2 regions of the Streptomyces coerulescens genome follow, and region 1 is predicted to be linked to the other one. Evidence: riboswitches for the same ligand, from Rfam matches in the RefSeq annotation. Region 1 holds a riboswitch; the other holds the start of a gene.
What was found. A riboswitch is a leader RNA that binds a small molecule or an ion and turns the genes downstream of it on or off. The one in region 1 is predicted to bind glycine.
Positions count from the first base shown of each region.

Region 2: linked by a shared signal. The riboswitch ahead of gcvP (aminomethyl-transferring glycine dehydrogenase) and the one ahead of gcvT (glycine cleavage system aminomethyltransferase GcvT) in region 1 are both predicted to bind glycine.

Region 1 covers NZ_JBHSKM010000012.1:347,900-362,861, reverse strand. The annotation lists gene ACFPQ9_RS21140 (ACP S-malonyltransferase) at 1-402, opposite strand, end outside; gene ACFPQ9_RS21135 (helix-turn-helix transcriptional regulator) at 577-1,392, opposite strand; gene ACFPQ9_RS21130 (helix-turn-helix domain-containing protein) at 1,382-2,236, opposite strand; gene ACFPQ9_RS21125 (alpha/beta fold hydrolase) at 2,793-5,570, shown strand; gene ACFPQ9_RS21120 (NAD-dependent epimerase/dehydratase family protein) at 5,567-6,499, shown strand; gene ACFPQ9_RS21115 (nuclear transport factor 2 family protein) at 6,507-6,959, shown strand; gene ACFPQ9_RS21110 (4'-phosphopantetheinyl transferase family protein) at 6,976-7,620, shown strand; gene ACFPQ9_RS21105 (L-serine ammonia-lyase) at 7,633-9,000, opposite strand; gene glyA (serine hydroxymethyltransferase) at 9,093-10,379, opposite strand; gene gcvH (glycine cleavage system protein GcvH) at 10,396-10,773, opposite strand; gene gcvT (glycine cleavage system aminomethyltransferase GcvT) at 10,915-12,042, opposite strand; glycine riboswitch at 12,081-12,194, opposite strand; glycine riboswitch at 12,195-12,296, opposite strand; gene ACFPQ9_RS21085 (AAA family ATPase) at 12,467-13,141, shown strand; gene ACFPQ9_RS21080 (enhanced serine sensitivity protein SseB) at 13,221-14,012, shown strand; gene ACFPQ9_RS21075 (enhanced serine sensitivity protein SseB C-terminal domain-containing protein) at 14,158-14,955, shown strand.
Region 2 covers NZ_JBHSKM010000024.1:10,211-25,172, reverse strand. The annotation lists gene ACFPQ9_RS29560 (extracellular solute-binding protein) at 1-338, opposite strand, end outside; gene lysA (diaminopimelate decarboxylase) at 571-1,905, opposite strand; gene ACFPQ9_RS29550 (SAV_915 family protein) at 1,902-2,279, opposite strand; gene ACFPQ9_RS29545 (potassium-transporting ATPase subunit C) at 2,650-3,318, opposite strand; gene kdpB (potassium-transporting ATPase subunit KdpB) at 3,324-5,438, opposite strand; gene kdpA (potassium-transporting ATPase subunit KdpA) at 5,438-7,099, opposite strand; gene kdpF (K(+)-transporting ATPase subunit F) at 7,108-7,197, opposite strand; gene ACFPQ9_RS29525 (APC family permease) at 7,808-9,763, shown strand; gene ACFPQ9_RS29520 (hypothetical protein) at 9,884-10,405, shown strand; gene ACFPQ9_RS29515 (TOBE domain-containing protein) at 10,505-10,927, shown strand; gene gcvP (aminomethyl-transferring glycine dehydrogenase) at 11,044-13,929, opposite strand; glycine riboswitch at 14,107-14,202, opposite strand; gene ACFPQ9_RS29505 (PRC-barrel domain-containing protein) at 14,317-14,718, shown strand; gene ACFPQ9_RS29500 (DNA polymerase IV) at 14,848-14,962, opposite strand, start outside.

The sequences.
Region 1 (14,962 bases):
CATGGTGCCCTCGCGCATCCGCGTGGCGTCGCGCATGGCCCGGCCCCGCGCGGCGACGAGCCGAGCCGCCGCGTCGACGGTGAGCGCGCCGGCCGCGACCAGGGCCGTGTACTCGCCCAGGCTGTGCCCCGCACACGCCACGACCGTGCCGGGCAACACGTCACGGCGCATCATCTCGGCATGGGCGACGACGCCCACGGCGAACACCGTGAGCTGGGCCAGGTCGGTGCGCAGCAACTGCTCGGCGGGGGTATGCAGGAGCAGTTCGGAGAGGTCTTCTCCAGTGGCTTCGGAAAGGGACTCGGTGAGTTTCCAGGACGGGGTGTCCCGCCAGACCTCGCCCATTCCCGCCTTCTGTGTCCCCTGTCCGGGAAACACCAGGCCGATGGATGGCTGATTCATGATTTCCGTCTTCCGCAGGCGTGTTCCGCAAGGGCGGCACGCCGGGGGAAGCATGCCGCAGGGAAGACATCCGCGAAGGGACTGAGTGCCTTCCACACCTTCATCCAAATGCCTGGCATTGCACGCGGCAACGGAACTTTCAGGAAGCTGCCAGCGGAATTCCGGGGCAGGCGATCAGCTGTCGGTTCCCTGGGGGAGCGGTGGCAGCAGGCCCAGTTCGGCGGCCCGGACCCCGGCCTGGAAGCGGGAGTTGGCGCCGAGCAGTGCCATGATCTCGGCCACATGGCGGCGGTAGGTGCGCACCGAGACCGTGAGCTCGCGGGCGGCCACCTCGTCGGTGACCCCGGCCCGCAGCGCGCCCAGCACCTGCCGGGCCAGCTGGGCCCGTTCGGGGCTCGCGAAGACGATCCGTTCCTGCGCGGGCACCGCCTGGCCCCAGACCGTCTCGTAGAGGGAGTTCAGGGTGTGCAGGAACTCGGGCGCCCGGATCAGCGAGGCGCGCGGACCGGTCGGGGACTCGGCCACCACCAGGGCGCGGGCGCCGTCGACCAGCAGCGCCTGCAGCGGTGGAACCGGAGCCACCCGGATCGCCATCGGCCGCTCCCTGACGAACTGTTCGGGGTCGGGCGAGGCATCCAGGAACACGGGTACGGTCAGCAGCCGCACCGACACCGGCTCGGCAGCACCGTGGATCAGCTCCGGTTCCGCGCCGGTGGGCCCGTCCGTGCCCGACACCCGGGCATGCACGATGTCGATGGTGCGGGTGGCCTCGCGGATGAGGCGGCGCGCGGTGTCGAGCACCACGTCGTAGCCGCCCTCGACCTCGGTGATCAGCTGCTCCTCGACGCTGCGGTCGCGGTGCAGCGCCACGGTCGACTCGATCAGTGTCCGCACCTTGAGCAGCGCCTGCTCCAGATCGTCCGCCGGCTGTCCCGCCCTGCGCCGCAGTGCTCCCCGCTCCGGCTCACCTCCGCGCGGCCTAGTCCCCACCGCGGCCCCTCGCACCGCCGTTCCGCGCCGAGGCCGGTGCGATCAACCCCAGCTCCGCCGCTCTCACACCCGCCTGGAAGCGGGAGTCCACATCGAGCTCACGCAGGAACCTGGCGACGTACCGTCGGTAGGTACGCAGGGAGACATCGAGCTCGCGGGCCGCGGCCTCGTCGGTCTTGCCCTCGCTCAGCCGCACCAGGATCTCCCGGGCGAGTTCGGTGCTGAGCCGTTCGCGCATCAGCAGGTGCTCGGTGAGCCCGCGCCCCCGTGACCAGGCACCGGCGAAGAGTATTTCCAGGGCACGCACCGCGGCGACGTCGTTCACCACGGCGGTGTGGCCGCCCATCTTCTCGGTCGTACGCACCAGGGCCGAGGTGCCGTCGACCACCAGGGTCTCGGGCACGGGGCAGGCGGTCACCCGTAGTTCCAGGCGTACGTCGTCGGGCGGGGTGGGCGGCGCCGGCAGCAGGTCCGCGGCCTCGACGGTGCACAGTGCCCGCACCGTGACCTGGGCCGGTATGCGGGGCACCAGATTCCGCGCGGCCTCCGCCCACTCGTCGGCGTGGGTCAGGGTGATGCTCACGGTGTGCCGGGCCCGGCCGATGAGCTGTTCCAGGGATCCGCCGACCGGGACTCCATTGGTGCGCAGCAGTGCGGCGGGGCCGGCGGATCGGCGGTGGTACAGGTCGACGGTGGAGTCGATCAGCGCATGGGCCTTGAGGAGCGCCTCCTCCACAGACGCACCGTGGTCGTCGTCCGCCGTCGATTGCGCGGGCGGCCGCACGACCGTCTCGGCGCCGTCCCCGCCGACCGCAGCTCCGGTCGGCCCATCGGCACCTGTCACTGACGACTCCCCCGTCCGTCCAGGCATCTCGCATTCGCACATACTGCCCCGGCGTCAACCAGGACCGCACAATTGGCAAATTCCTGTCGACGCGTTCGATGCGCCCCGGAAAAGACGTCGAACCGCGACAGGCAGCCAGTTGACAAATCACCGCCCACGATAGTTCGGGCGCTCACTTTCAGTCAACAAATCTTCGGCCCGCGCGTCGGGCAAGGGCCGGTTTATCGCTCAAGAAAAAACAAGACTTAGGGCGTAAATCTCCCCAAACCGAACCGCATACGCTGGCAGAAAGCTGACCAATTCGCCAGGCCGGAGCGGGGTTGTACTCATCCGCTGGCAGTTGTCTGTCAAATCGCTTCCCCACTCTTCCTGTGGCGCACCGCACACGAGACACTCGCCTGTTTATTTGAATCGCCAACCAAAGTCGTGGCCATGCGGTGATCGATGTGTCAGCAACCTGCAAGAGCTGGCCGCTACAGGTCTTTCCGCACTCCACGAAAATTCCGGCGCCTAGGGTCTCCGTGTTTCCATTCAGGATTCGATTCCGGAGCGTTCCTTGAAGAAAGCACTGACGAACAACTCCCCGATTTCGAACATCACGGACCTGCTCACCCGAACCGCGCGGAACCATGCGGAATCCGGGCTCACCTACTGCCTCGGCGGTGCCGACGCACCGCACGAGTTCCAGAGCTACCCCGAGCTCCTGAAGGAAGCCCGCCTCCTCCACTCCGCCCTGTGCGCCCGCGGCCTGGCCCCGCGCGACAAAGTGGTCCTGATTCTCGAACGCCCCCGGAATTTCCTCACCGCCTTCTGGGCCTGTCTGCTCGGCGGATTCGTGCCGTGTCCGCTCTCCCCGCAGCGCGGCGACCCGACCCGCTGGGCCGCCCAGCTCACCCATGTGAACACCCTGCTGGAGAGCCCGCTGGTGCTCACCGAGGCGTCCCTCGCCGCCGAACTGCCCGCGACGGACGGGCTCCGGGTCGCCGCCATCGAGTCGCTGCACGGCGTGGAGCCTTCCGCGCCGGCCGCCGAGCCGCACCGGGCGGCCCCCGAGGACATCGCCGTGCTCGTGCTGACCTCCGGGTCGACCGGCAACTCCAAGGCGGTCCGGCTCAGCCACGCCAACCTGCTCGCGTCGATGGCCGGCAAGAACGGCTACCACCGGCTCACCGCCGCCGACACCACCCTCAACTGGGTGTCGTTCGACCATGTCGCGGCCCTCCTCGAATGCCATCTGCTGCCGCTGTACGCGGGCTCCCGGCAGTGCCATGCCGAGCCGTCGGCCGTCCTCGGCGAACCACTGGAGTTCGTGCGGCTGCTCTCCCGCCACCGGGTCACGGCGACCTTCGCTCCCAACTTCCTGCTGGGACTGCTCCTGACGACCGAGCCCGGAGCCGAGCCCCTCGACCTGTCCTCGCTGCGGCACCTGATCAGCGGCGGGGAGGCGGTGGTCGGCGCCACCGGCCGTGCCTTCCTCGAGCGCTTCGCGCCGTACGGACTCGGCCCCGAGATCCTGTGGCCCGCCTTCGGGATGACCGAGACCTGCGCCGGCAGCATCTACAACCTGGGCTTCCCCGAGGCCGACCACGACCAGGAGTTCGCCGCCGTCGGCACCCCCGTCGAAGGGCTGCGCATCCGAATCGCGGACGACGGCGACAGGGCGCTGCCCGAGGGCGAGACCGGCGAACTCCAGCTGTCCGGACCCGTCGTCACGACCGGCTACTACAACAATCCCCGGGCCACCGCCGAGGCGTTCACCGCCGACGGCTGGTTCCGCAGCGGCGACCTCGGCCGGATCACCGCGGGCCGTCTCACCCTGGTGGGACGCAGCAAGGACAGCGTCATCGTCAATGGCGTCAACTACTTCAGCCACGAGGTGGAGAGCGCGCTCGAACAGCTCGACGGAGTGTCCCGCTCCTACGTCGCCGCCTTCCCCACCCGCCCGGCGCACAGCGACACCGAGCAACTGGTCGTGGCCTTCCACCCCGAGGTCCCGCACGACGACGACGCCGCACTGCACCGCGTGCTGACCGCCGTGCGCGGCACCGTGGTGGCGCAGTGGGGTTTCCGGCCCGGCCTGCTTCTGCCCCTGGACAAGGACGCGTTCCCCAAGACCAGCCTGGGCAAGATCCAGCGGGCGCTGATGCGGCGCCGCCTGGAATCGGGCGCGTACGACAGCGCGGTGCGCTCGGTGACCGAGCTCGTCGAGCGCGTACTCGGAGGCCACACGGAGCCCGAGGGCGCCACCGAGCGGACACTCGCCGGGATCTACGCCGAGCTGTTCGGGATCGCACCGGACTCGGTCAGCGCCACCGCCGACTTCTTCGACCTGGGCGGGACCTCGCTCGACATCCTCCGACTGCGCAGCGCGGTGGCCCAGCGGCTCGACGCGCCCGGGCTCCAGGTCATCGACCTGCTGACCGCCCCCACCGTCCGCGCCCTCGCCACACGGCTGGCCGAGCGCGCCGCCCCCGGCGCCCCCGAGCCGTACGACCCCCTCGTACCGATGCAGCGCAGCGGCACCAAAACGCCCCTGTTCTGCGTCCACCCGGGCGTCGGCGAGGTCCTGGTCTTCGTCAACCTCGCCAAGTACTTCACGGGCGACCGCCCCTTCTACGCGCTGCGCGCCCGCGGCTTCAACGAGGGGGAGAAGCCCTTCGCCACCTTCGAGGAGATGGTCGACACCTATGTCACCGCCATCCGCGGCCGGCAGCCGCACGGCCCGTACGCGATAGCCGGGTACTCCTACGGCGGCGCGGTCGCCTTCGAGATCGCCAAGGTCCTCGAGTCCCAGGGCGAACGGGTCGACTTCGTCGGCAGCTTCAATCTGCCGCCGCACATCAAGTACCGCATGGAAGAACTCGACTTCGTCGAGACCGCGGCCAACCTGGCCTTCTTCCTCGCCCTCATCGACAAGAAGCAGTCCCTCGAACTGCCCGGCCGGCTGCGCGGCCTGCCGCGCGCCGAGCAGCTGGCGCGTTTCATCGAGCTCGCCCCTGACCGGCGGCTGCGCGAACTCGACCTGGACCTGGCCAGGTTCGGCGACTGGGCGGAGCTCGCGGACAGCCTCACGGACCTGGGACGGACGTATGAACCGAGCGGCTCGGTGCGCTCGATAAGCGTCTTCTACGCCACCCCGCTGCGCGGCACCAAGGAGAACTGGCTGGCCCACGAACTGCGCCGCTGGGACGACCACACCACGACGGACAACCGGTACATCGAGGTGCCGGGCGAGCACTACACACTGATGGGCCCACGCCATGTGGCCGAGTTCCAGGCGATTCTGCGCCGGGAGCTGGACCGGGCGATGGGTGACGGCGAGGGAGAGCAGTGAAGGGCCGAAAGATTCTGATCACCGGAGGCACCGGGCAGGTCGCCCGCCCGGTGGCCGAGGCGCTGGCCGCGGAGAACGAGGTCTGGTGCATCGGCCGGTTCGGTACACCGGGGGTGGAACGGGAGTTGCGTGAGCGGTCCGTCACCACCTGGCGCTGGGACATGGACGAGGTCTCCGGGGACCCGCTGCGCGGCCTGCCCGACGACTTCACCCATGTGCTGCACTCGGCGGTGCGCCGCGGCGACGACGGCGACTTCAACGCCGCCGCCGAGGTCAACGCGGTCGCCGCGGGCCGTCTGATGCGTCATTGCCGACGCGCCGAGGCGTTCCTGTACGTGTCGACCGGGGCGGTCTACAAGAAGCAGACGCTCGACCACAAGTACACCGAGAGCGACCCGGTCGACGGCGTCGCGGACTGGCTGCCCGCCTACCCGGTCGGCAAGATCGCCACCGAGGGCGCGGTGCGTGCCTTCGCCCAGGTGCTCGGCGTCCCCACCACCATCGCCCGCCTCAACATCGCATACGGACCCGGCGGTTACGGCGGAGTGCCCATGCTGTACTTCGCGCGGATGCTCGCCGGTGAGCCCATCCCGGTGCCGCGGACCGGCCAGAACTGGTGCTCGCTGCTGTACACGAGCGACCTGGTGGCCCAGGTGCCCCGGCTGTGGGAGGCGGCCGCGACCCCCGCGACGCTGGTCAACTGGGGCGGTGACGAGCCGGTCGGGATGACCGACTGCGTGCGGTATCTGGAAGAGCTCTCCGGTGTCCCGGCCAAGCTCGTACCGAGCGATGTCACGCGCGAGACCTACCAGTTCGACCCCACGCTGCGGCGGCGCCTGACCGGGCCGTGCACGGTCGGCTGGCGCGACGGCATCCGCCGCACGCTCGCGGCGCACCACCCCGGACATGTGAAGCCCGAGGAGCGCTGAGGAGGCCATGGAAAACGAGGAGACCATGGGAAACGAGGAGACCATGGGAAACATCGACGTCGTACATGCCGCCTACCGGGCCTTCCACGCCCGCGACGTGGACGCCCTGCTGGCCACCCTGGACCCGGACGTCGCATGGGTGCACCCCGAGGGCATGGACCGGTACGGCCTGGGCGGCACCAAGGTCGGGCACGCGGGAGTACGCGAGTTCCTGGCCCGGGTACCCGCCGTGATCGGCGGGATGCGGCTGCGCCCCCAGGAGTTCGTGTGCTCGGGGGACCGGGTGGTGGTGTTCGGCGAACGGGAGGTGACCTCGCTGAGCGGGGACACCGAGACGCTCGACTTCGTCCACTCCTGGACCCTGCGGGCGGGCCGTGCCGTACGGATGGCGGACATCTTCGACACCCTCCCGTTCGGGCGGCTCATCGAGACCGGCACAGGGACGAGCGGGGGTGAGTGAGGACGGGGCCGACGGCGTGATCGCGGCGATCCTGCCCCGCGAGGTGGTCGCGGCGGCATCGCGTGTCGACGCGCCCGAAGCGGACCTCTTCCCCGAGGAGCGGGCCCTGATCAGGACGGCCGGGCCCAAGCGCAGGGCGGAGTTCACCGCGGCCAGGGTCTGCGCCCGGCGCGCCCTGGCCCGGCTCGGCGTCCCCGCCGCACCGATCCTCACCGGCGACCGGCGGGAACCGCTGTGGCCCGAGGGGGTCGTCGGCAGCCTCACCCACTGCGCAGGATTCCGCGCGGCGGCGATCGGCCGTACGGCCCGGTTCGCGAGCATCGGCATCGACGCCGAGCCGGACGAGCCGCTGCCCGAAGGGGTGCTCGAACACATCAGCCTGCCGCGGGAACGAGCACAACTGGCGGGCGGGGAGGGCCCGAACCGGGACCGCCTGCTGTTCAGCGCCAAGGAATCCGTCTACAAGGCGTGGTTCCCGCTCGCCCGCCGCCGGCTGGGCTTCCACGAGGCGGCGATCACCCTGGAAGTCGACGGAACGTTCGCCGCCGACCTGCTCGTGCCCGGCCCCGTCAGCGGATTCCACGGCCGCTGGCAGGCGCGCGACAACCTGATCGTGACGGCCGTCGCGACACCACGGACGGCACGCCGGCCGCCGGTCTGAGGGCCCGTTCCCTCAGCACTCGATGATGTTGACCGCGAGCCCGCCCCGCGCCGTCTCCTTGTACTTCACCGACATGTCCGCCCCGGTGTCCTTCATCGTCTTGATGACCTTGTCCAGGGACACCTTGTGCGAGCCGTCCCCCCGCATGGCCATCCGCGCCGCAGTGACCGCCTTCACCGCGGCCATGCCGTTGCGCTCGATGCAGGGGATCTGGACGAGACCGCCGACCGGGTCGCAGGTGAGGCCGAGATTGTGTTCCATGCCGATCTCGGCGGCATTCTCGACCTGCTCCGGGGAGCAGCCGAGGACCTCGGCCAGCGCGCCGGCCGCCATGGAGCAGGCGGAGCCGACCTCGCCCTGGCAGCCGACCTCGGCGCCGGAGATGGAGGCGTTCTCCTTGAAGAGCATGCCGATCGCGCCCGCGGCGAGCAGGAAGCGGACCACGCCGTCCTCGTCGGCGCCGGGCACGAAGTTGATGTAGTAGTGCAGGACCGCCGGGATGATGCCCGCCGCGCCGTTCGTCGGGGCCGTCACGACACGGCCGCCGGCGGCGTTCTCCTCGTTCACGGCCATCGCGTAGAGCGTGATCCACTCCATGGCGAGCGCCTTCGGGTCGCCCTCGGAGCGCAGCTTGCGGGCGGTGTTCGCGGCCCGGCGGCGGACCTTCAGACCGCCCGGCAGGATGCCCTCACGTGCCATGCCGCGCGACACGCACGCGCGCATCACCCGCCAGATCTCCAGCAGGCCCTCGCGGATCTCCTCCTCGGTGCGCCAGGCCCGCTCGTTCTCCAGCATCAGCGACGAGATCGACAGACCCGTCTCGCGCGTCAGGCGCAGCAGCTCGTCGCCCGTGCGGAAGGGGTACTTCAGGACCGTGTCGTCGAGCTTGATCCGGTCCGCGCCGACCGCGTCCTCGTCGACGACGAAGCCGCCGCCCACGGAGTAGTACGTCTTGGACAGCAGTTCCTCGCCCGAGGCGTCGAACGCCCACAGGGTCATGCCGTTCGCGTGGTAGGGCAGCGCCTTGCGGCGGTGCAGCACGAGATCCTTGTCGAAGTCGAAGGGGATCTCGTGCTCGTCGAGGAGCCTCAGGCGGCCCGTCGACTTGATGTTCTCGACCCGCTCGTCGGCGGTCTCCACATCGACCGTGCGGGGCGAGTCGCCCGCCAGGCCGAGCAGCACCGCCTTGGGGGTGCCGTGGCCGTGTCCGGTGGCGCCGAGCGATCCGTAGAGCTCGGAGCGTATGGAGGCGACGGAGGGCAGGACGCCCTCGTTGTGCAGGCGGCGGGCGAACATGCGTGCCGCGCGCATCGGGCCGACCGTGTGGGAGCTGGACGGGCCGATGCCGATCGAGAACAGGTCGAAGACCGAGATGGCCACGGGGACTCCTCAATACGGGGTGGTGCAGAAGGCTTCCGCGGGGTGCCCCGCCCGCTCACTGACCAGTGTGCGGGACACCCCACGGAAAGGAACTACTTGTTCAGAACGGGATAGAGCGGGTGCTTTTCGGCCAGTGCCTTGACCCGGGCCTTGAGTGCGTCGACGTCGTAGGACGGCTTCAGGGTCTCGGCGATCACGTCGGCGACCTCGGTGAAGTCCTCCGCGGTGAAGCCGCGGGTGGCCAGCGCCGGGGTGCCGATCCGCAGGCCGGAGGTGACCATCGGCGGGCGCGGGTCGTCGGGCACGGCGTTGCGGTTGACGGTGATGCCGACCTCGTGGAGACGGTCCTCGGCCTGCTGCCCGTCCAGCTCGGAGGCGCGCAGGTCGACCAGGATCAGATGCACGTCGGTGCCGCCGGACAGCACGTTCACACCCGCCTCGCGGGCGTCCGGCGCGGTCAGCCGGCCGGCCAGGATGCGGGCACCCTCGATCGTGCGGCGCTGGCGCTCCTTGAACTCCTGGGAGGCGGCCACCTTGAAGGACACCGCCTTCGCGGCGATCACATGCTCCAGCGGGCCGCCCTGGAAGCCGGGGAACACCGAGGAGTTCAGCTTCTTCGCGAACTCCTTGCTGCGGGCCAGGATGATCCCGCCGCGCGGGCCGCCGAGGGTCTTGTGGGTGGTGGAGGTGACCACGTCGGCGTGCGGGACCGGGTTGGGATGCAGACCCGCGGCGACCAGCCCGGCGAAGTGCGCCATGTCGACCCACAGGTAGGCGCCGACCTCGTCGGCGATCCGCCGGAACGCCGCGAAGTCCAGCTGCCGCGGGTACGCCGACCAGCCGGCGATGATCACCTTCGGCCGGTGCTCCTTGGCCAGGCGCTCCACCTCCGCCATGTCGACCAGGCCGGTGTCGGTCTCCACGTGGTAGGCGACCACGTTGAACTGCTTGCCGGAGAAGTTCAGCCGCATGCCGTGGGTCAGGTGGCCGCCGTGCGCCAGGTCCAGGCCCAGGATCGTGTCGCCGGGCTGGGCGATCGCGAACAGCGCCGCCTGGTTGGCGGAGGCACCCGAGTGCGGCTGCACATTGGCGTACTCGGCGCCGAACAGCTCCTTGACCCGGTCGATCGCGATCTGCTCGGCGACATCGACGTGCTCACAGCCGCCGTAGTAACGCCGCCCCGGATAGCCCTCGGCGTACTTGTTCGTGGCGACCGAGCCCTGCGCCTCCATGACCGCGACCGGAGCGAAGTTCTCCGACGCGATCATCTCCAGCGTCGACTGCTGACGCTCCAGCTCGGCATCCAGCGCCGCCGCGATCGCCGGATCCAGCTCATGCAGCGGGGCGTTCAGAAGGGACTTGTCAGATGTGTCAGACATAAGGGGGTAGGGCTCCTCAGCCGGCGGTGTGGGCGACGTACTCGTCGGCGGAGAGCAGGTCGGCCGGCTCCTCCGTGATGCGTACCTTGAACAGCCAGCCGCCCTCGAAGGGGGCGGAGTTCACGAGCGCCGGGTCGTTCACCACGTCCTCGTTGATCTCGGTGACCTCGCCGGTGACGGGGGAGTACAGGTCGGAGACGGACTTGGTCGACTCCAGCTCGCCGCAGGTGTCACCCGCGGTCACGGTCGAGCCGACCTCGGGGAGCTGGGCGTAGACGACATCGCCGAGCGCGTTGGCCGCGAACTCGGTGATGCCGACCGTCGAGACGCCGTCCTCGGCGGTCGACAGCCACTCGTGCTCCTTGCTGTAGCGCAGCTGCTGGGGGTTGCTCATGGCCTGAATTCTCCTGTACGCGCGGGAGTGGTGGTGAATGGGGGACGGCTGGATACGTGCGTGATCAGCGGAAATGTGCGCAGGGTCACGCGCGCACCGCTGTCAGTCTCTTCTTGTGACGCCGCTCGTGCCGCTCGGGGGCTACTTCTGGCGCTTGTAGAACGGCAGCGCCACGACCTCGTAGGGCTCGTGGCTGCCGCGGATGTCCACGCCGACCCCGGCGGTGCCCGGCGCCGCGTGCGCCGCGTCGACGTACGCCATGGCGACGGGCTTGCCCAGGGTGGGGGAGGGTGCACCGGAGGTGACCTCGCCGATGACCTCGCCGCCGGCGACGACCGGGTACCCGGCGCGCGGGACGCGACGCCCCTCGGCGATCAGGCCGACCAGCACGCGCGGCGGGTTCTGCGAGGCGCGCTCGGCGGCCTCGGCCAGCGCCTCGCGCCCGACGAAGTCGCCCTCCTTCTCGAACTTCACCACCCGGCCGAGCCCGGCGTCGAAGGGGGTGAGGGAGGTGGTCAGCTCGTGGCCGTACAGGGGCATGCCGGCCTCCAGGCGCAGCGTGTCCCGGCAGGACAGCCCGCAGGGGACCAGCCCGACGCCCTCACCGGCCTTGGTGAGCGCCTGCCACAGCTCCACGGCGTGCTCCGGCTTCACGAACAGCTCGAAGCCGTCCTCGCCGGTGTAGCCCGTGCGGGCGATGAGCGCGGGCACGCCGGCGACGGTGCCGGGCAGACCGGCGTAGTACTTCAGGCCGTCGAGGTCGGCGTCGGTCAGGGACTTCAGGATGCCGGGGGACTCGGGGCCCTGGACGGCCAGCAGCGCGTAGGCGTCGCGGTCGTCGCGGACCTCGGCGTCGAAGCCGGCGGATCGTTCCACCAGGGCGTCGAGCACGACCTGGGCGTTGGAGGCGTTGGCGACGACCATGTACTCGGTCTCGGCGAGGCGGTAGACGATCAGGTCGTCGAGGATGCCGCCGTCGGCCTGGCAGATCATGGTGTAGCGGGCGCGGCCGACGCCGACGGAGGCGATGTTGCCGACGAGGGCGTGGTTCAGCAGAGCGGCCGCGTCCGCGCCGGTCACGGTGATCTCGCCCATGTGCGAGAGGTCGAACAGGCCGGCCTTGGTGCGTACGGCGTTGTGCTCGTCGCGCTCGGAGGCGTAGCGCAGGGGCATGTCCCAGCCGGCGAAGTCGGTCATCGTCGCGCCGAGCGAGCGATGCAGGGCATCGAGCGCGGTACGGCGCTTCTCAGAGGGGGCGGTGCTGCTCATCGGACGTTTGTCTCCCAAGGCATGACAGGCGAGGTCGTTCCTCCCCATCTGTCATCGGAACCTGAGAGGTTCGCCATGATCCCGAAGACGGTGATCACGGCTTGCACCTTGGGTGGGGCCGCTACACGCAGCGACCCGCTTTTCAGATGTGCCTCGCCCGCGCGGTAACGGGGCCTGAGAGATTCAAGGGAGGGACTTGCTCCTTCGGCGCCCCAGCGATGCACTGCTGCTGGGGACTCTCCCGCGCGGATTCAAACGGCCGGTATGCAGTTGGCGCCGCCATCATTGCATGCCGGACCCCGTCGGGGGCAGGCCATCTCTGTAACCGGCTTGTGGCAGGAAGCGAACGAAAAGGAGGAGATCCTCTATTACCTTCTCTTTACGCTCAGTGGGGATGGGGACTCCTGGACCCCGGAGGAGGACGATGACGGTGAACCGCACCACGGCGTACGCCACGACCACGGGCATCGCGCTGCCCAAGCAGCCCGCGGCACCCGGTGTCGAAGCGCACGTCGTGTGCCCCGCGCCCGTGGTCCGCGATCTGCGCGAACGCTCCGGCCACAGCCCGCACGCGCTGCTCTTCGGCCCCAAGGACCTCGTCGTGATCACCGGTCTGCCCGGCAGCGGCAAGTCGACGCTGATGCAGCGGACGGTGAAGGGCCTGCGTATCGACTCCCAGGACACCCGGGACCGCTGGGACGCCCGGATGCCCGGCTTCCTCCCCTACGCCGTCTACCGCCCCCTGGTCCGCCTCGCGCACTACGCCGGGCTGCGGCGCGCGGTGCGCAGCGGCGAGGGCGTCGTCGTGCACGACTGCGGCACCCAGGCCTGGGTGCGCGGCTGGCTGGCCCGCGAGGCCCGCCGCCGGGGCGGCACCCTGCATCTGCTGCTGCTCGACGTGACGCCGGGCACCGCCCTGGAGGGCCAGCGCGAGCGCGGCCGGGGCGTCTCGCGGTACGCCTTCCTGCGGCACCGCAGAGCGGCCTCCAGGCTGCTGCGCTCGGCGGCGAAGGGCGATCTGCCGCAGGGCTGCGGTTCGGCGGTGCTGATCGACCGGGACGCGGCGGACGTACTGCGCCGGATCGGATTCGCGGGCTGACCTCCCGCAGACCTGACGGGGGCGGACACCGGCTAGCCTTTTGAGCCACAGACGTGGTTCACAGCAGGCGGTCAGACAGATGGACTTCCCAGCGGATCTCCCCGCGGACTTCTCGGCCCGGGCCCACCTCCACCCGCACGGAGGCTGGCCCGGCAATGAACTGGAGGAGGTGCTCTCCGCCTCCCTCGGCATGCCCTCGGCGGGCGCCCGCATCGTCGAGGTGCTGGGCCGCAGCTTCGTCTGGGTGCCCCTGCCCAACGGCGGCGGCCCGCACAGCGGCCCACTGGACCTGCCCACGGTGGAGATCGAGGGCCAGGGGTACGTCCCGGTGTTCAGCTCCGAGGAGCAGTTCCGTCAGGTCGTCTGCTCCCACATGGCGTTCACGGTCGCCCCGGCCGTGGAGTTCGCGCGCGGTCTGCCGCCGCACGTGGGCATCGCCCTGAACCCGGACGGCGTGGTCGGCGTCCCGCTGCCCCCGGCGGCCGTCGCCGAGCTGTGCCGGGTGGGCCGCACCCCGCTGGACGGCCCCGGCTCCGGCGGCCGGGTCAGGCTCTACGAGCCGGACTGGCAGGAGGACCCGGTCGACTTCCTCGCCGCGGCGTCGGCCGAGTTCGCCGCGACGGGCGTGGTCGCGACGGCACGCCGCTGCCTGGCGGCGATCGAGACGGCCGCCCCCGTGATGTTCATAGGCGTCGAACTCACCCACTGGGAGGGCGACCTGCGCGCCGCCCCCACGACCGCCCTCGCCCAGGCCCTGGGCCGCGCCCCGGTCCCCTGGCAGGTCAACCTGGTCCTCCTGGACGTGGCCCAGGACCCGGTGATCGAGTGGATGAGAGCAAAGGTACGGCCCTTCTACACGCGGGAACTCTGAGAACCTGGGGGCGCGAGGAACTGCGCGACCAGCCCCCACCGGCCCGCAGGCGGAAGAACACCTCAAGTCCCGAGCTCTCCACGGCTCTCCCGGGGGAGCGCCTAAGCTGGGCTCAAAGCCATGTTTCCCGAAGGGGCGGTAAATCGTGAGCGCGAGCGGCACAACCTCGACCGGACAGGTCGAGCACATGCTGCGCCAGGTGACGCCCGGGCGCTACGACGCCTACGAGGCCCTCCTGCGGGCCCTCGCCACCCCTTCCTCCGGCCAGGTCTGGATGCTGCTGTGGCACGGCCAGGCCGGGTCCCCGGACGCCCAGTACGGAAACATGGAGGTGGACGGGTACGGCTACGCCCCGTGCGTCACCTCCGCCCAGGAGCTGTCGGCGAGCGGCTGGAACCGCAGCTACGAAGTGGTCGACGGCATCGATGTGGCCCGCACCCTGTACCCGGACCACTACGGCCTCTGGCTGAACCCGCACGCCCCGGGCGGCGGCGTCGGCATCCCCTGGCTCGACCTGCGGCGCATCGCCACCGGCCTGGACCGCCAGCCCGCAGGACCGCTGCGGCTGTCGGAGCCCGGCATCGAGATCCCGCAGTTCTACGCCCTGCTCGCGCAGAACGCCCACCGCACCCAGGCGGTCCGCTCGCTGCGCCGCGCCTGGGTGCAGCCCGCGCTCGGAGCGCCGTATCTCGCCATCGGTCTTGATGTGTACGACACCAGCCCGTCCGCGGTGGACTCGGTGCGCTCGATGATGCTTCAGTCGATCGGCGCGGTCCCCGACGGGCTGCCGGTGTCGACCGTGGCGATGAGCGACGAGGACGATCCGATCGCCATGTGGATGCGCGCGAGCGCCCGGCCGTTCTACGACCGCGAGGCGCACGCCGCACCCGCTCAGGCTCCCGCGGGCGGCTACGGTTACCCACCGGCACAGGGCCGTTACTGATCATTCG
Region 2 (14,962 bases), on a different contig from region 1:
ACCTGCTGCTTGAGGACACCGCCACCCCAGGTGTGGAAGATGTCGGGCAGCTTCCCGGAGGCGGTGAGGGCCGTCATCTTCGACTTGTAGGCGTCGTTCTCCAGCTGGACGATCTTCACTTTGACCTTGGGGTTCTGGGCCTCGAACTTCTTGGCCAGCGCCGCCCAGACGCCCTTGGTCGGCTCGGTGGTGGAGATGTTCCACCACTCGATGGTGGTCGTGCCGTCCGACGACCCTCCGTCCGAGTCGCCACCGCAGCCGCTCAGTGCCGTCATGCCCACACCGGCCGCGGCGGAGGCCGCCAGGAAGCCTCTGCGGGACAGTCCCGGGTCGCCCATCATGCGCTCCTTGGGTAGCAGTTAGCTTCGAAAGTTTCGGATGAAATCCGGAAAGCTTCGCTGCTGCCGCACCCTAGAGACGCCTCCCAAACGGTGGCAACCCCTTGAACACGGTGAATCTGCCGGACGGCGCTCTGACGCACGGCCAGGTGAGGTACCGCTCGGGCCGAAACATTCGACCCGAGCGGCGAACATTAAGTGCCGGACTGTTCAGACGACTCGCCGCGTCGGGCTACAGCCCCACGTCACGGCTGCGGATGTCCTCCAGGGACTCGCGGCGGATCAGGAGGCGCGCGTGGCCGTCGCCCACGGCGACCACCGGCGGGCGGCCGACCAGGTTGTAGCCGGAGGCCATGGACAGGTGGTAGGCGCCGGCGGCCGGGACGGCGAGGAGGTCTCCGGGGCGGATGTCGTCGGGGAGCTCGACGTCGGCGGCGACGATGTCGCCCGCCTCGCAGTGCCGGCCCACCACGGTCACCGGAGCCGGGGCGGCGGTGCTGTGCCGGCCCACCAGGCGGGGCGCGTAACGCACCCCGTACAGCGCGGGACGCGGGTTGTCGCTCATGCCGCCGTCCACGGCGACGTAGGTGTGCGCGCCGGTCCGCTTGACGGAGAGGACGTGGTAGAGCGCGATGCCCGCGGGGCCCGCGATGGCCCGGCCCGGCTCGATGATGAGGCGGGGCACGGTGAGTCCGGCCGCAGCACACGCCTCCGTCAGTTCGGCGCGTACCTTGCGGGCGAGGGCGGTGAGGTCGAGGGCGGGTTCGCCGGGGCGGTAGGCGATGCCGTGGCCGCCGCCCAGGTCGAGTTCGCGCAGGACCATGCCGTGCTGCTCGTTCAGCCGGGCCATCAGGCCGACCATACGTCGTACGGCGGCCAGATACGGCTTGACGCTGGTGATCTGTGAGCCCAAGTGGCAGTGCAGGCCGGTGAGTTCGAGCTGCGGCTGGCCCAGTATGCGCGCGATGGCGTGCTGGGCGTAGCCGTCGGCGATGGAGAGGCCGAACTTCTGGTCCTCGGTGCCGGTGCGGATCTTCTCGTGGCCGCCGGCGCTGATGCCGGGCACGACGCGGACCATCACCCTCTGGCGACCGTCGGGCCCGACCGCCGCCGCGAGACGGGCGATCTCGGAGGGGCTGTCGATGACGATCCGGCCGACCCCGAGGCGCAGCGCGGTGTCCAGGTCGCGCGGGGACTTGGCGTTGCCGTGCAGCACGATCCGCTCCGGCGGGAAGCCGGTGGTGACGGCGAGCTCCAGCTCGCCGGCCGAGCAGACGTCCAGGCCCAGGCCCTCCTCGGCCATCCAGTGGATCATGGCCCGGCACAGGAACGCCTTGGCCGCGTACAGGACTTCGGCGTCGGGGAAGGCGTGCCGGTAGGTACGGCAGCGCTCGCGGACCTCGTCCTCGTCGATGACGTAGACGGGGGTGCCGAAACGGTCGGCGAGCTCGGCGAGCGCCACGCCGCCGACGGTGAGTTCGCCCTCGCGGGGCTCGACGGCCGAGGCCGGCCACACGGAGAGGGCGTCGTCCGCGGTGGGGACGGCGGGTTGGTGGAGGGTGGTCATCGCGCCGCCCCCGTCACACGCACGGCTTCGCCGGGGCGGGGGCACCGGTACCCGGCACCCTCGTGCTCCCACTCCGCGGTCGCGGATGCGGCCGGGGCGCAGAACTGAGGGTCCACGGTGACGGTGGTGACGCCTAGCGGTGCGATCAGGGCGCGCAGGGCGGGTTCGGCGAGCCGGATCCAGGGCTGTTCGGCGCCGAGGGTCGCGGTCAGTTTCCCCCGCGAGGTGAACCCTACGGCCGTACGGGCGCCGAGGGGCGTACGGAAGATGCGGGCCGCGCAGGCGGCCGGTCCCGGCCGGACCGGAACATACAGAGGGCCGGCCGGGAACCGTTGAGAGGGCTCCGGGTCTTCGTCGGACAGGTGGTCTGCCATGGATGCCTCCGGGAGATCCGAGGTGGATCGGGGTCGTTCCACGAGTGCTTGGCGCCCCGGACGCGGGGAGGCGGACCGGGGCTCGCTCTTGACGCTATGCCCGGTGGCCCGGGGGTCAGGACTCCTCATGACGGGATGCTGACGGGTTTCCACCGGACGCTGACGCGATGCTGACACCGGACCCGGCCGGGCGTGGGGGGAACGCCGTCAGAGGTATGCCAAGAAGCGCCGTCCGCGCTGGCTGGAGGGCTGTGGCGGAGGTGTCCTGGAAGGGCTACGGCGGCCAGCAGTCCCGTACGGCTCCGGTTGCCCTCGGCCGGTTCACCGGACGTGCCCGGCCGCCGACTCCCGTGCGGATCGCTTAACGCCGTCAGCTCTTGGCCACGAGGGCCTTGAGCGCGATGTTCAGCTCCAGGACGTTGACCCGCGGTTCGCCCATGAAGCCGAGGATGCGGCCGTCGGTGTGCTCGTCGACCAGCTTCTGCACCCGGGCGACGGGCAGGCCGTTCTTCTCGGCCACCCGGTGGACCTGGAGGTCCGCGTACTGCGGGGAGATGGCCGGGTCCAGGCCGGAGCCGGACGACGTCACCGCGTCGGCGGGGACCTGCGAGGGCCTCACCTTGTGGTCCGGTGTCGAGTTGTCCTTGACGACGGCGGCCTTGGCGTCCTCCACCCACTGGATGAGCTCTTCGTTGTCGCCGGACCGGTTGGTCGCGCCGGACAGGATGAGCTGGTACTGCGTGTTGACGCTGTTGATGCCGAGGCCGTTCTGCGGTCGGCCCTGGAACCACTTCAGATCGGGTGCCGGGGTCTCCTGGCCCTTCTTCAGCGGCAGGTTGTAGGCCTGGCCGATGAGGGACGACCCGACGACCTTGCCGTCCGCCTTGATCTCGGAGCCGTTCGCCTTGTCACTGAACAGCCCCTGGGCGATGCCGGTGACGGCCAGCGGATAGATGACGCCCGTCACCAGGGTCAGCACGAGCAAGGCGCGCAGGCCCGCTCCGAGCAACCGGGCCGTGTTCGATACGGAGTTGTTCATGGCGATCAGCCGATTCCGGGGATGAGGGAGATGAGGAGGTCGATGAGCTTGATGCCGATGAACGGGGCGACCAGGCCGCCCAGACCGTAGATGGTCAGGTTGCGGCGCAGCAGCCGGTCGGCGCTGACCGGCCGGTACCGCACACCCTTCAGGGACAGCGGCACCAGCGCGATGATGATCAGCGCGTTGAAGACGACGGCGGACAGGATCGCGGAGTCGGGCGAGGACAGGCCCATGACGTTGAGCTTGTCCAGGCCCGGGTAGACCGCCGCGAACAGCGCCGGGATGATCGCGAAGTACTTGGCGACGTCGTTGGCGATGGAGAACGTGGTCAGCGCACCGCGGGTGATCAGCAGCTGTTTGCCGATCTCGACGATCTCGATCAGCTTGGTCGGGTTGGAGTCGAGGTCGACCATGTTGCCGGCCTCCTTGGCGGCGGACGTACCCGTGTTCATCGCCACGCCGACGTCGGCCTGCGCGAGCGCCGGGGCGTCGTTGGTGCCGTCGCCGGTCATCGCGACCAGCTTGCCGCCGGCCTGCTCCCGCTTGATGAGCGCCATCTTGTCCTCGGGGGTGGCCTCCGCGAGGAAGTCGTCGACGCCCGCCTCCTCGGCGATCGCCTTGGCGGTCAGCGGGTTGTCACCCGTGATCATGACGGTCTTGATGCCCATGCGGCGCAGCTCCTCGAACCGCTCCCGCATGCCGTCCTTGACGACGTCCTTGAGATGGACGACCCCGAGGATCCGGGCGCCTTCGGCGTCGTCCACCGCGACCAGCAGCGGGGTGCCGCCGGCCTCGGAGATGCGGTTGGCGATGCGGTCCGCGTCGTCGGCGACGGTGCCGCCCTGCTCCCGCACCCAGGCGATGACCGAACCGGCCGCGCCCTTGCGGATCCTGCGCCCGTCGACGTCGACACCGGACATCCGGGTCTGGGCGGTGAAGGCGATCCACTCGGCGCCGGTCAACTCGCGCTCGCGCAGCCCGTACTGCTCCTTCGCGAGTACGACGACGGAGCGGCCCTCGGGCGTCTCGTCGGCCAGCGAGGACAGCTGGGCGGCGTCGGCGACCTCGGTGGCCGTCACACCGTCCACCGGCACGAACTCGGCCGCCCGGCGGTTGCCGAGGGTGATGGTGCCGGTCTTGTCGAGCAGCAGCGTGGAGACGTCACCGGCCGCCTCGACCGCGCGGCCGGACATGGCGAGCACATTGCGCTGCACGAGCCGGTCCATGCCGGCGATGCCGATCGCGGAGAGGAGGGCGCCGATGGTCGTCGGGATCAGACAGACCAGTAGGGCGACCAGCACGACCATCGTCAGATGCGTGCCCGCGTAGTCGGCGAGCGGCGGCAGCGTGGCGCAGGCCAGCAGGAAGACGATCGTCAGCGACGCGAGCAGGATGTTCAGCGCGATCTCGTTCGGCGTCTTCTGCCGGGCCGCGCCCTCGACCAGGTTGATCATCCGGTCGATGAAGGTCTCGCCGGGCTTAGTCGTGATCTTGATGACGATGCGGTCGGAGAGGACCTTCGTGCCACCGGTGACGGCCGAGCGGTCGCCGCCGGACTCACGGATGACCGGAGCCGACTCACCGGTGATCGCCGACTCGTCGACGGACGCGACGCCCTCGACGACATCGCCGTCGCCGGGGATGACATCGCCGGCCTCGCAGACGACCAGGTCGCCGATGCGCAGCTCGGTGCCGGCGACCACGGTGCCGTCGACCTTGCGCGCCACGGTGTCGGTCTTGGCCTTGCGCAGCGTGTCGGCCTGCGCCTTGCCGCGGCCCTCGGCGACGGCCTCCGCCAGGTTCGCGAAGATCACCGTCAGCCACAGCCAGGCGCTGATGGTCCAGCCGAACCAGTCGCCGGGGTCCTTGAAGGAGAAGACCGTGGTCAGCACGGACCCGATCAGCACCACGAACATCACGGGGGACTTGACCATCACCCGGGGGTCGAGCTTGCGGAAGGCGTCCGGCAGCGACTTGAGCAGCTGCCCGGGGTCGAAGAGGCCCGCGCCGACACGGCCCTCGGGGGACTTGTGCCCGGTGGGTACGTCGCTGTGCGGCGCCCGGGTCGGGGTGGCTGTGGACATCGAGTCCTCTTGCTTCTCTGTACGGGTGGTCATCACGCCAGCCCCTCGGCCAGCGGCCCGAGTGCGAGGGCCGGGAAGTACGTCAGACCGGTGATGATGAGGATCGTGCCGACCAGCAGGCCCGTGTACAGGGGCTTGTCGGTCCGCAGGGTGCCCGCGGTCTTCGGGACCGGCTTCTGCTCGGCGAGCGAGCCGGCCAGGGCCAGCACGAAGATCATCGGCAGGAAGCGGCCGAAGAGCATGCACAGGCCGAGCGTGCTGTTGAACCACTGCGTGTCCGCGTTCAGACCGGCGAAGGCCGAGCCGTTGTTGTTGGAGGCGGACGTGTAGGCGTAGAGGATCTCGGAGAATCCGTGCGCCCCGCTGTTGGTCATGGAGTTGCCCGGGGTGGGCAGGGCCATCGCGATGGCGGTGAAGACGAGTACCAGCGCCGGCGTGATGAGGATGTAGCAGGCGGCGAGCTTGATCTCGCGGGAGCCGATCTTCTTGCCCAGGTACTCGGGCGTACGGCCGACCATCAGTCCTGCGATGAACACCGCGATGATCGCCATGATCAGCATGCCGTAGAGGCCGGAACCGGTACCGCCGGGCGCGATCTCACCCAGCATCATGCCGAGCATCGTGATGCCGCCGCCGAGACCCGTGAACGACGAGTGGAACGAGTCCACCGCACCGGTCGAGGTCAGGGTCGTCGCCACGGCGAAGATCGACGAACCGCCGACGCCGAAGCGGACCTCCTTGCCCTCGTAGGCCCCGCCCGCGATCTGGAACGCGGGACCGTGGTGGGCGAACTCGGTCCACATCATCAGGGCGGTGAAGCCCAGCCAGATGGTGGCCATCGTGGCGAGGATCGCGTAGCCCTGCTTCACGCTGCCGACCAGCAGGCCGAAGGTGCGGGTCAGCGCGAACGGGATGAGCAGGATCAGGAAGATCTCCCACAGGTTCGAGAACGGGGTGGGGTTCTCGAACGGGTGGGCGCTGTTGGCGTTGAAATAGCCTCCACCGTTGGTGCCGAGCTCCTTGATGGCCTCCTGCGAGGCGACGGCACCGCCGTTCCACTGCTGCTGCCCGCCCATGAACTGGCCGACCTCGTGGATGCCGGAGAAGTTCTGGAGGGCGCCGCACGCGACGAGGACGATCGCGCCGATCGTGGCGATCGGCACCAGGACGCGGACCGTGCCGCGCACCAGGTCGGACCAGAAGTTGCCCAGCTCACCGGTGCGCGAGCGCGCGAACCCGCGCACCAGCGCCACGGCGACGGCGATGCCGACGGCTGCGGAGACGAAGTTCTGGACGGCGAGACCGGCGGTCTGCACGACGTGGCCCATGGCCTGCTCGCCGTAGTACGACTGCCAGTTGGTGTTGGTCACGAACGACACGGCCGTGTTGAACGCCTGGTCCGGGTCGATGGACTTGAACCCGAGCGAACCCGGCAGCACACCTTGCAGCCGCTGGAGCAGGTAGAGGAACAGCACGCCGACCGCGGAGAAGGCGAGCACGCCGCGCAGGTAGGCGGGCCAGCGCATCTCGGTGTCGGGGTCGGCACCGATGCCCTTGTAGATCCACTTCTCGACACGCCAGTGCTTGTCGGAGGAGTAGACCTTGGCCATGTAGGTGCCGAGGGGGATGTAGGCGAGCGCCAGAGCCGCGATCAGCGCGAGCAGCTGGAGCACGCCGGCGAGGACGGGACCCATGTCTAGGCTCAGAACCTCTCCGGGAAGATCAGGGCGAGGACGAGATAGCCCAGCAGGGCGACGGCCACGACGAGGCCGACGATGTTCTCGGCGGTCACAGCTTCGTCACCCCCTTGGCGACGAGAGCCACCAGCGCGAAACACGCGATCGTGATGACGACGAAGGCCAGATCGGCCATCGTGAGCTCCTGGAGTGAGGTTCGGTCGGGCAGGGACGATTCCGAGGAAACAGCCTTCGTGGCCGGTTTCGAGCGCCGTTGACGGCTCCCATACGGCCCGCTGCACGCCTTTGACGGTTCTCTTACGGCCCCACGATCACCGCAGGTCGCAGCCGTGCCGGAGGCGGAACCGCAGCCCGCGGATCACGGCGTCCGGCTCCTCGCGGACGGCGTGCGAACGCCACCACCACAAGGACACGCCCTCGCTCGGTACGTCACGAACGAGAGCCTGCGAGGCGCCGTATTGCCGGGGTGGTGACGCTGAGTGTTCACCCGAACCACCCCTCGCCCATACAGCCCAACCAGGCCCCAACAGGTGCGTGAGCCCGCCTGTTGATGCGGCACCGACGCCGATCCGGCCAGTCTTAACGGAAGCTTGACGCCCGCAGCCCCTTGATCCGTGGGCCCATGCGTCACTCTCTGCTTACGCTGGTGCCGCCGTCTGCGTGATGGCCGGAATCGCATGCCGACCGCACGTCAGGAGCAGGCCGATGGCCACGACCGAACACCCTCCTCCCAGTCGCTTGCGCGCCTGGATGCTGGAGGGCCTGTCCGACATGGGCAAGGGCCATGCTCCCAAGGGCACGCAGACCGCGGAGGAGCCCGCCCAGGAGGGCCAGCCGTGGTACCGGGTCATGTGCCTCACCGGCGTCGACTACTTCTCGACCCTCGGCTACCAGCCCGGCATCGCGGCCCTCGCGGCCGGCCTGCTGTCGCCCATCGCCACCATCGTGCTGGTGGTCGTCACCCTCGCGGGCGCCCTGCCCGTCTACCGCCGGGTGGCCGAGGAGAGCCCGCACGGCCAGGGTTCGATCGCGATGCTGGAGCGGCTGCTGACGTTCTGGAAGGGCAAGCTCTTCGTCCTGACCCTGCTGGGCTTCGCGGCCACGGACTTCCTGATCACCATCACCCTGTCCGCGGCGGACGCCTCCACCCACCTGGTCGAGAACCCGCACCTCGAAAGCGCCCTGCACGACAAGCAGATGCTGATCACCCTGGTCCTCGTGGCGCTGCTCGGCGCGGTGTTCCTCAAGGGCTTCCTGGAGGCGATCGGCGTCGCGGTCGCGCTGGTGGGCCTCTATCTCGCGCTCAACGCCGTGGTCGTGGTCTCCGGCCTGTACCACGTCATCACCGCGGGCCATGTGGTCACCGACTGGACCAGCGCCCTGACCGCCGAGCACGGCAACATCTTCGTCATGATCGGCGTCGCCCTGATCGTCTTCCCCAAGCTCGCGCTCGGCCTCTCCGGCTTCGAGACCGGCGTCGCCGTGATGCCGCACGTGAAGGGCGACATCGGGGAGACCGAGGAGAACCCCGAGGGACGCATCCGGGACACCAAGAAACTGCTCACCACCGCCGCCGTGATCATGAGCTGCTTCCTGATCACGACGAGCTTCATCACCACCCTGCTCATTCCGGAGAAGGAGTTCGAGTCCGGCGGCCAGGCCAACGGCCGCGCGCTCGCGTACCTCGCACACGAGTACCTCGGCAACGCCTTCGGCACGGTCTACGACGTCTCCACCATCGCCATCCTGTGGTTCGCCGGCGCCTCCGCCATGGCCGGCCTGCTCAACCTGATGCCGCGTTATCTCCCCCGCTACGGCATGGCCCCGCACTGGGCGCGCGCGGTGCGCCCGATGGTCATCGTCTTCACTCTGGTCGCCTTCCTGGTCACCTGGATCTTCGACGCCGACGTCGACGCCCAGGGCGGCGCGTACGCCACCGGCGTGCTGGTGCTCATCAGCTCCGCCGCCATCGCCGTGACCATCGCGGCCCGCAAGGCCGGCCAGCGCAACTGGTTCATCGGTTTCGCGGTCATCTCGGTGGTGTTCCTCTACACGACCGTCGTGAACGTCGTCGAGCGCCCCGACGGCGTGAAGATCGGCGCCTGTTTCATCGCCGGCATCATCCTGATCTCGCTGCTGTCGCGGCTGCTGCGCGCCTTCGAGCTCCGTGTCACCGGCGTGACGCTCGATGTCATGGCGGAACGATTCATCCGGGACATGGCCAGCCGCAAGATCCGGTTCATCGCCAACGAGCCCGACAGCCGGGACAAGGCCGAGTACCGCGACAAGATCGAGCAGATCCGCACCGACAACGACCTCTCGGAGCAGGAGGACTTCGTCTTCGTCGAGGTCACGGTCACCGACCCGTCCGAGTTCGAGGCCGGCCTGATCGTGCGCGGCCAGGTCATGCACGACCGCTACCGCGTCCTCACCCTGGAGTCCTCCTCCATCCCCAACGCGCTGGCCGCACTGCTGCTGAACGTGCGCGACACGACCGGCTGTATCCCGCACATCTACTTCGAGTGGACCGAGGGCACCCCGTTCGCCAACTTTCTGCGCTTCTTCCTCTTCGGCCAGGGCGAGGTCGCCCCGGTCACCCGCGAGGTCCTGCGCGAGGCCGAGCCGGACCGCGACCGCAGACCCCGCGTCCACACGGGCTGACGCCCGCACACCGCCGAACCGGCCGCGGCCCAACAGGATCGCGTCAACGATGAGCCGTAAGGCGTCAGAGCACGGTCAGCGCCATTCGCTCCCGCGCCGCCGCCCCTTACCGTCGGCACTGTGGACGGAAGCAGACCGCGCCCGGCCCCGACCGGTGACCGTCACTGGCATGACAGTGCCCGGTTCGCCGCGGGCTGCGCAGCGACGTTCTTCGGCCTGACCCTGCTGGTCGACTGGGACGGCCACACCCTCACGCCGCCGCGCACCCTGCTGTGGCTGGTCATGACCTCCGTACTGTTCACGATCCTGCTCCCCCAGCGCGTGACCGCCGGCCCCGGCTGGCTCGCGGTGCGCGGCCTCGTACGACGTCAGGCCGTGCGCACGGACGAGCTGGTGACCGTGCGGCAGTACGGCGACGTCTCGGCGCACCTGACGCTGCGCGACGCGGACGGCCGCCGTCTGGACCTGGACCCGCGCGTCCTGCTCAGCAACCCGCTGCTGTGGCACGAGCTGGACACCGGGGTACGCCGCTCCCGCGCCGGCGGAACCCTGCTGGAGGGCATCGACGTACTGGAACGACTGAGACATGAGATCGACGACGCCACGGCGGAGGCGGTACTCAACGCGTCCGGCATCTCCTGAACGGCGCGCGCCGGGCGGGCCCCGGCAGCTGCGGCGAAGGCTAGGGTGGTGAGCAAAAGCCGCACAAGCACATGAACAACACCGTGCGAGGCGTCTCCCATGGGCCTGAGCATCCGCAATCAGCTCCCCGGCACGATCACGGCCATCACCCCGGGGGCGGCCACGGCGATGGTCGACGTCCATCTCACCGGCGGCCAGGACCTCACCGCGGCGATCGCCCCGTCGGCCGTCGAAGAGCTCGGCCTGGCCGAGGGCACCACCGTCAACGCCCTCGTGACCGCGACCCACATCTCCCTCGCCACCTCGCCGATCGAGGACCGCCTCCCCCTGCGCAACCAACTCCCCGGCACGATCACCGGCATCGCCACCGGCGGCGCGATGGCGTCGGTGAAGATCGCGGTCGAGGGCGGCGCGGTCACCGCCGCCATCACCAGGGACGCCACCACCGACCTGGACCTGTCCCCCGGCGTCCCCGTCGTCGCCCTGGTCGAGGCCACGGAGGTCGCCCTGACGACCGTATGAGGCGGACACGCGAAAGTGCTCCCCACGCGGAAGGGCTCCCCTACGGCCGTGCGTGGCCGTAGGGGAGCCCTTCTTTCTTCCGTGCAGCGTCCCTGCGGACCTCAGCCCGCTGCCGCTCAGTCGTCGTAGGCGTCCAGCGGCGGGCAGGAGCAGACGAGGTTCCGGTCACCGAAGGCCTGGTCGATGCGGCGCACCGGCGGCCAGTACTTGTCGGCGGCGGACACCCCGGCCGGGAAGACGGCGTCCTCACGGCTGTACGCGTGCTCCCACGTGCCGCCCAGCGCGCCGGCGGTGTGCGGGGCGTTGCGCAGCGGGTTGTCCTCGGCGGGCCACTCGCCCGACCCGACCTTCTCGATCTCCGCACGGATGGCGATCATCGCCTCGCAGAACCGGTCGAGCTCGGCCAGGTCCTCGGACTCGGTCGGCTCGATCATCAGCGTGCCGGCCACCGGGAACGACATCGTCGGCGCGTGGAAGCCGTAGTCGATGAGCCGCTTGGCCACATCGTCGACGCTCACGCCGGTCGCCTTGGTCAGCGGACGCAGGTCGATGATGCACTCGTGCGCGACGAGTCCGCCGGGCCCGGTGTAGAGCACCGGGTAGTGCGGCTCCAGTCGCTTGGCGACGTAGTTCGCGGACAGCACGGCCACCTGCGTGGCCCGCTTCAGACCCTCACCGCCCATGAGGCGGACGTACGCCCACGAGATCGGCAGGATCCCCGCGGAACCCCACGGCGCCGCCGAGATCGGGCCGACGCCCGTCTTCGGACCGGCGGCCGGCTGGAGCGGGTGGTTCGGCAGGTACGGCGCCAGGTGCGCGCGCACACCGACCGGACCGACGCCCGGACCGCCGCCGCCGTGCGGGATGCAGAAGGTCTTGTGCAGGTTCAGGTGCGAGACGTCGCCGCCGAAGTGGCCCGGCTTGGCCAGCCCCACCAGCGCGTTGAGGTTGGCGCCGTCGACGTACACCTGCCCGCCGGCCTCGTGCACCTGCGCGCAGATGTCGGCGACGTGCTCCTCGAAGACGCCGTGCGTCGACGGGTACGTGATCATCAGCACCGACAGCTCGTCCCGGTGCTTCTCGATCTTGGCCCGCAGGTCCTCGACGTCGATCTCGCCGTCCTCGGCGGTCTTCACGACGACGACCTTCATGCCGGCCATCACGGCGCTGGCGGCGTTCGTGCCGTGCGCGGAGGACGGGATGAGGCAGACGGTGCGCTGCTCGTCGCCGTTGGCCCGGTGGTACCCGCGCACGGCGAGCAGTCCGGCCAGCTCACCCTGCGAGCCGGCGTTGGGCTGGAGGGAGACCTTGTCGTAGCCGGTGACCTCGGCGAGACGTTCCTCCAGCTCGTGGATGAGCGTCAGATAGCCCTGCGCCTGCTCGGCGGGCGCGAAGGGGTGCAGCTGCCCGAACTCGGGCCAGGTGACCGGCTCCATCTCGGTGGTCGCGTTGAGCTTCATCGTGCAGGAGCCCAGCGGGATCATGCCGCGGTCGAGTGCGTAGTCCCGGTCGGCCAGCCGGCGCAGGTAGCGCAGCATCGCCGTCTCGGAACGGTGCTGGTGGAAGACGGGGTGCGTGAGGTAGTCGTCGGTACGCAGCAGCCCGTCCGTGAGCGCGTCCGCGGCGCTCGCGTCCAGCGCCTCGATGTCGCCCTCGACGCCGAACGCCGCCCATACGGCGCCCAGCTGGGCCCGCAGAGTGGTCTCGTCGCAGGCGATGGAGACGTGGTCGGCGTCGACGAGGCGCAGGTTGACGCCGTTCTGCCGAGCGGCGGCGACGACCTCGGTGGCCTTCCCGGGCACCCGCACGGTCAGGGTGTCGAAGTAGGAGCCGTGCACGACCTCGATACCGCCGGCCTTGAGCCCCGCGGCGAGGATCGAGGCGTAGCGGTGGGTCCGCCGCGCGATGCTCCGCAGCCCCTCGGGACCGTGGTAGACGGCGTACATGCCGGCCATGACGGCGAGGAGCACCTGAGCCGTACAGATGTTGCTGGTGGCCTTCTCCCGCCGGATGTGCTGCTCACGCGTCTGCAGCGCCAGCCGGTAGGCCTTGTTCCCGTCGGCGTCCACGGACACGCCCACGAGCCGCCCCGGCAGGCTGCGCGCGAACTTCTCGTGGACGGCCATGTAGCCGGCATGCGGTCCGCCGAAGCCCATCGGCACACCGAACCGCTGTGTCGTACCGACCGCGATGTCCGCCCCTAGCTCGCCCGGCGACTTCAGCAGCGTGAGCGCGAGCAGGTCGGCGGCGACGGTGACGAGGGCACCGAGCTCGTGCGCCTGGTCGATGACCGGCTTGATGTCCCGTACGACACCGGAGGCGCCCGGGTACTGCAGGAGCACGCCGGTGATCTCGCGCGCGGCGATCTCGGCCGGAATGCCGTCCGAGAGGTCGGCGACGACGACCTCCACGCCCGTCGGCTCGGCGCGGGTCTCGATCACGGCGATGGTCTGCGGAAGCACGTCCGCGTCGACCAGGAACAGCCCCTTCTTGTTCTTGCCCATGCGCCGGGACAGGGCCATGGCCTCGGCGGCGGCCGTCCCCTCGTCGAGCAGCGAGGCACCGGAGGTCGGCAGCCCGGCGAGCTCGGCGACCATGGTCTGGAAGTTCAGCAGGGCCTCGAGACGCCCCTGGGAGATCTCGGGCTGGTACGGCGTGTAGGCCGTGTACCAGGCGGGGTTCTCCATGACATTCCGCAGGATGACCGGCGGGGTGAAGGTCCCGTAGTACCCGAGCCCGATCATCGAGTCCAGCACCTGGTTGCGGTCGGCGAGGGAACGCAGCTCGGCCAGCACCTCGGCCTCGGTGCGGGCACCCGGCAGATCCAGCGAGTCGGCGTTCTTGATCACGTCCGGCACCGCGGCGGCGGTGAGCTCGTCGAGGGAGCCGTACCCGACCTGGGCGAGCATCTTGGCCCGGGCCTCATGATCAGGGCCGATATGACGCTGCTCGAAGGGGATTCCCTGTTCGAGCTCGGAGAGCGGAATGCGATGGGCGGTCATTTGCGGAGGCCTCCTGGTCTGACACGACCTTCGAGGGGCACCACGGCGCGGGTACCCGAACGGCCTCCCCCTCTGTCATCTCAACCTGAGAGCTTCACCGGACCGCCCGAAGGCCGTCGGCTTTCACCGTCGGTGAGAGCGGAAGCCGTCGACACCCGCCCTGCTTTCCAGAGTGACCTCGTCCGTGCGGTACGTGTGCCTGAGAGATTCCGGGGAGGATTTGCTCCTTCGGCGCCTCCGATGGTGTCCGGAGGACTCTCCCGCACGGGGTCAGCAGCCGCTATGAAGCCTACCAGCGAGGTCGACGCACGGACCTTCGAGTGGCCGCTCTCACCAATCTGCCTTTTCGTAGTGCTTACGGATGAGTTGTGACCAAGTGGAGGGCCCGTGCAGACCGACATCGATCCGCGCAATCTGATCGGCCGCAAGGCCTTCGACCGCAACGGCACCAAGATCGGCACCATCGACGAGGTCTACCTCGACGACGCGACCGGGGTACCGGAATGGGCGGCGATACGCACCGGCCTGTTCTCCCGGGACGCCTTCGTCCCCCTGGAGCCCAGCGAGCTGGTGGAGGGCAGCCTCCACATCCCCTTCGACCGTGCCCTGATCAAGGACGCCCCCGACTTCGGAGTGGGCCGCCATCTGTCCCCCGAACAGGAGCTCCAGCTCTACCACCACTACGGCCTTGATGTAACGGCCCCGCCCCCACCCCCCGACCGGGACTTCGGCAACCTGGCCCCCACGGAGCCGCCCAACAACAACGACCCCACGACCCCGCACCCCTGACCAGCCCGAACGGGCCGCCTTCCGCCCCTTCCCGCCGACGAGAGCGACGAGGACGACGAAAGCCGACCTCCAAGCCCTGCCGACTCCGGCACGGACGTCCCACCGGCCGACCCCCTCAGCCACACCCTCCTATCCAGGCAGCGCAGCCGCACCATCCCCACCGACCACGGAGCCCTCAGAGCCCCCTGGTCCCCCGACTTCTCCCCCTTCCCCAGGCCGCTCCTCCACGAGCGGCAGCGGCTCC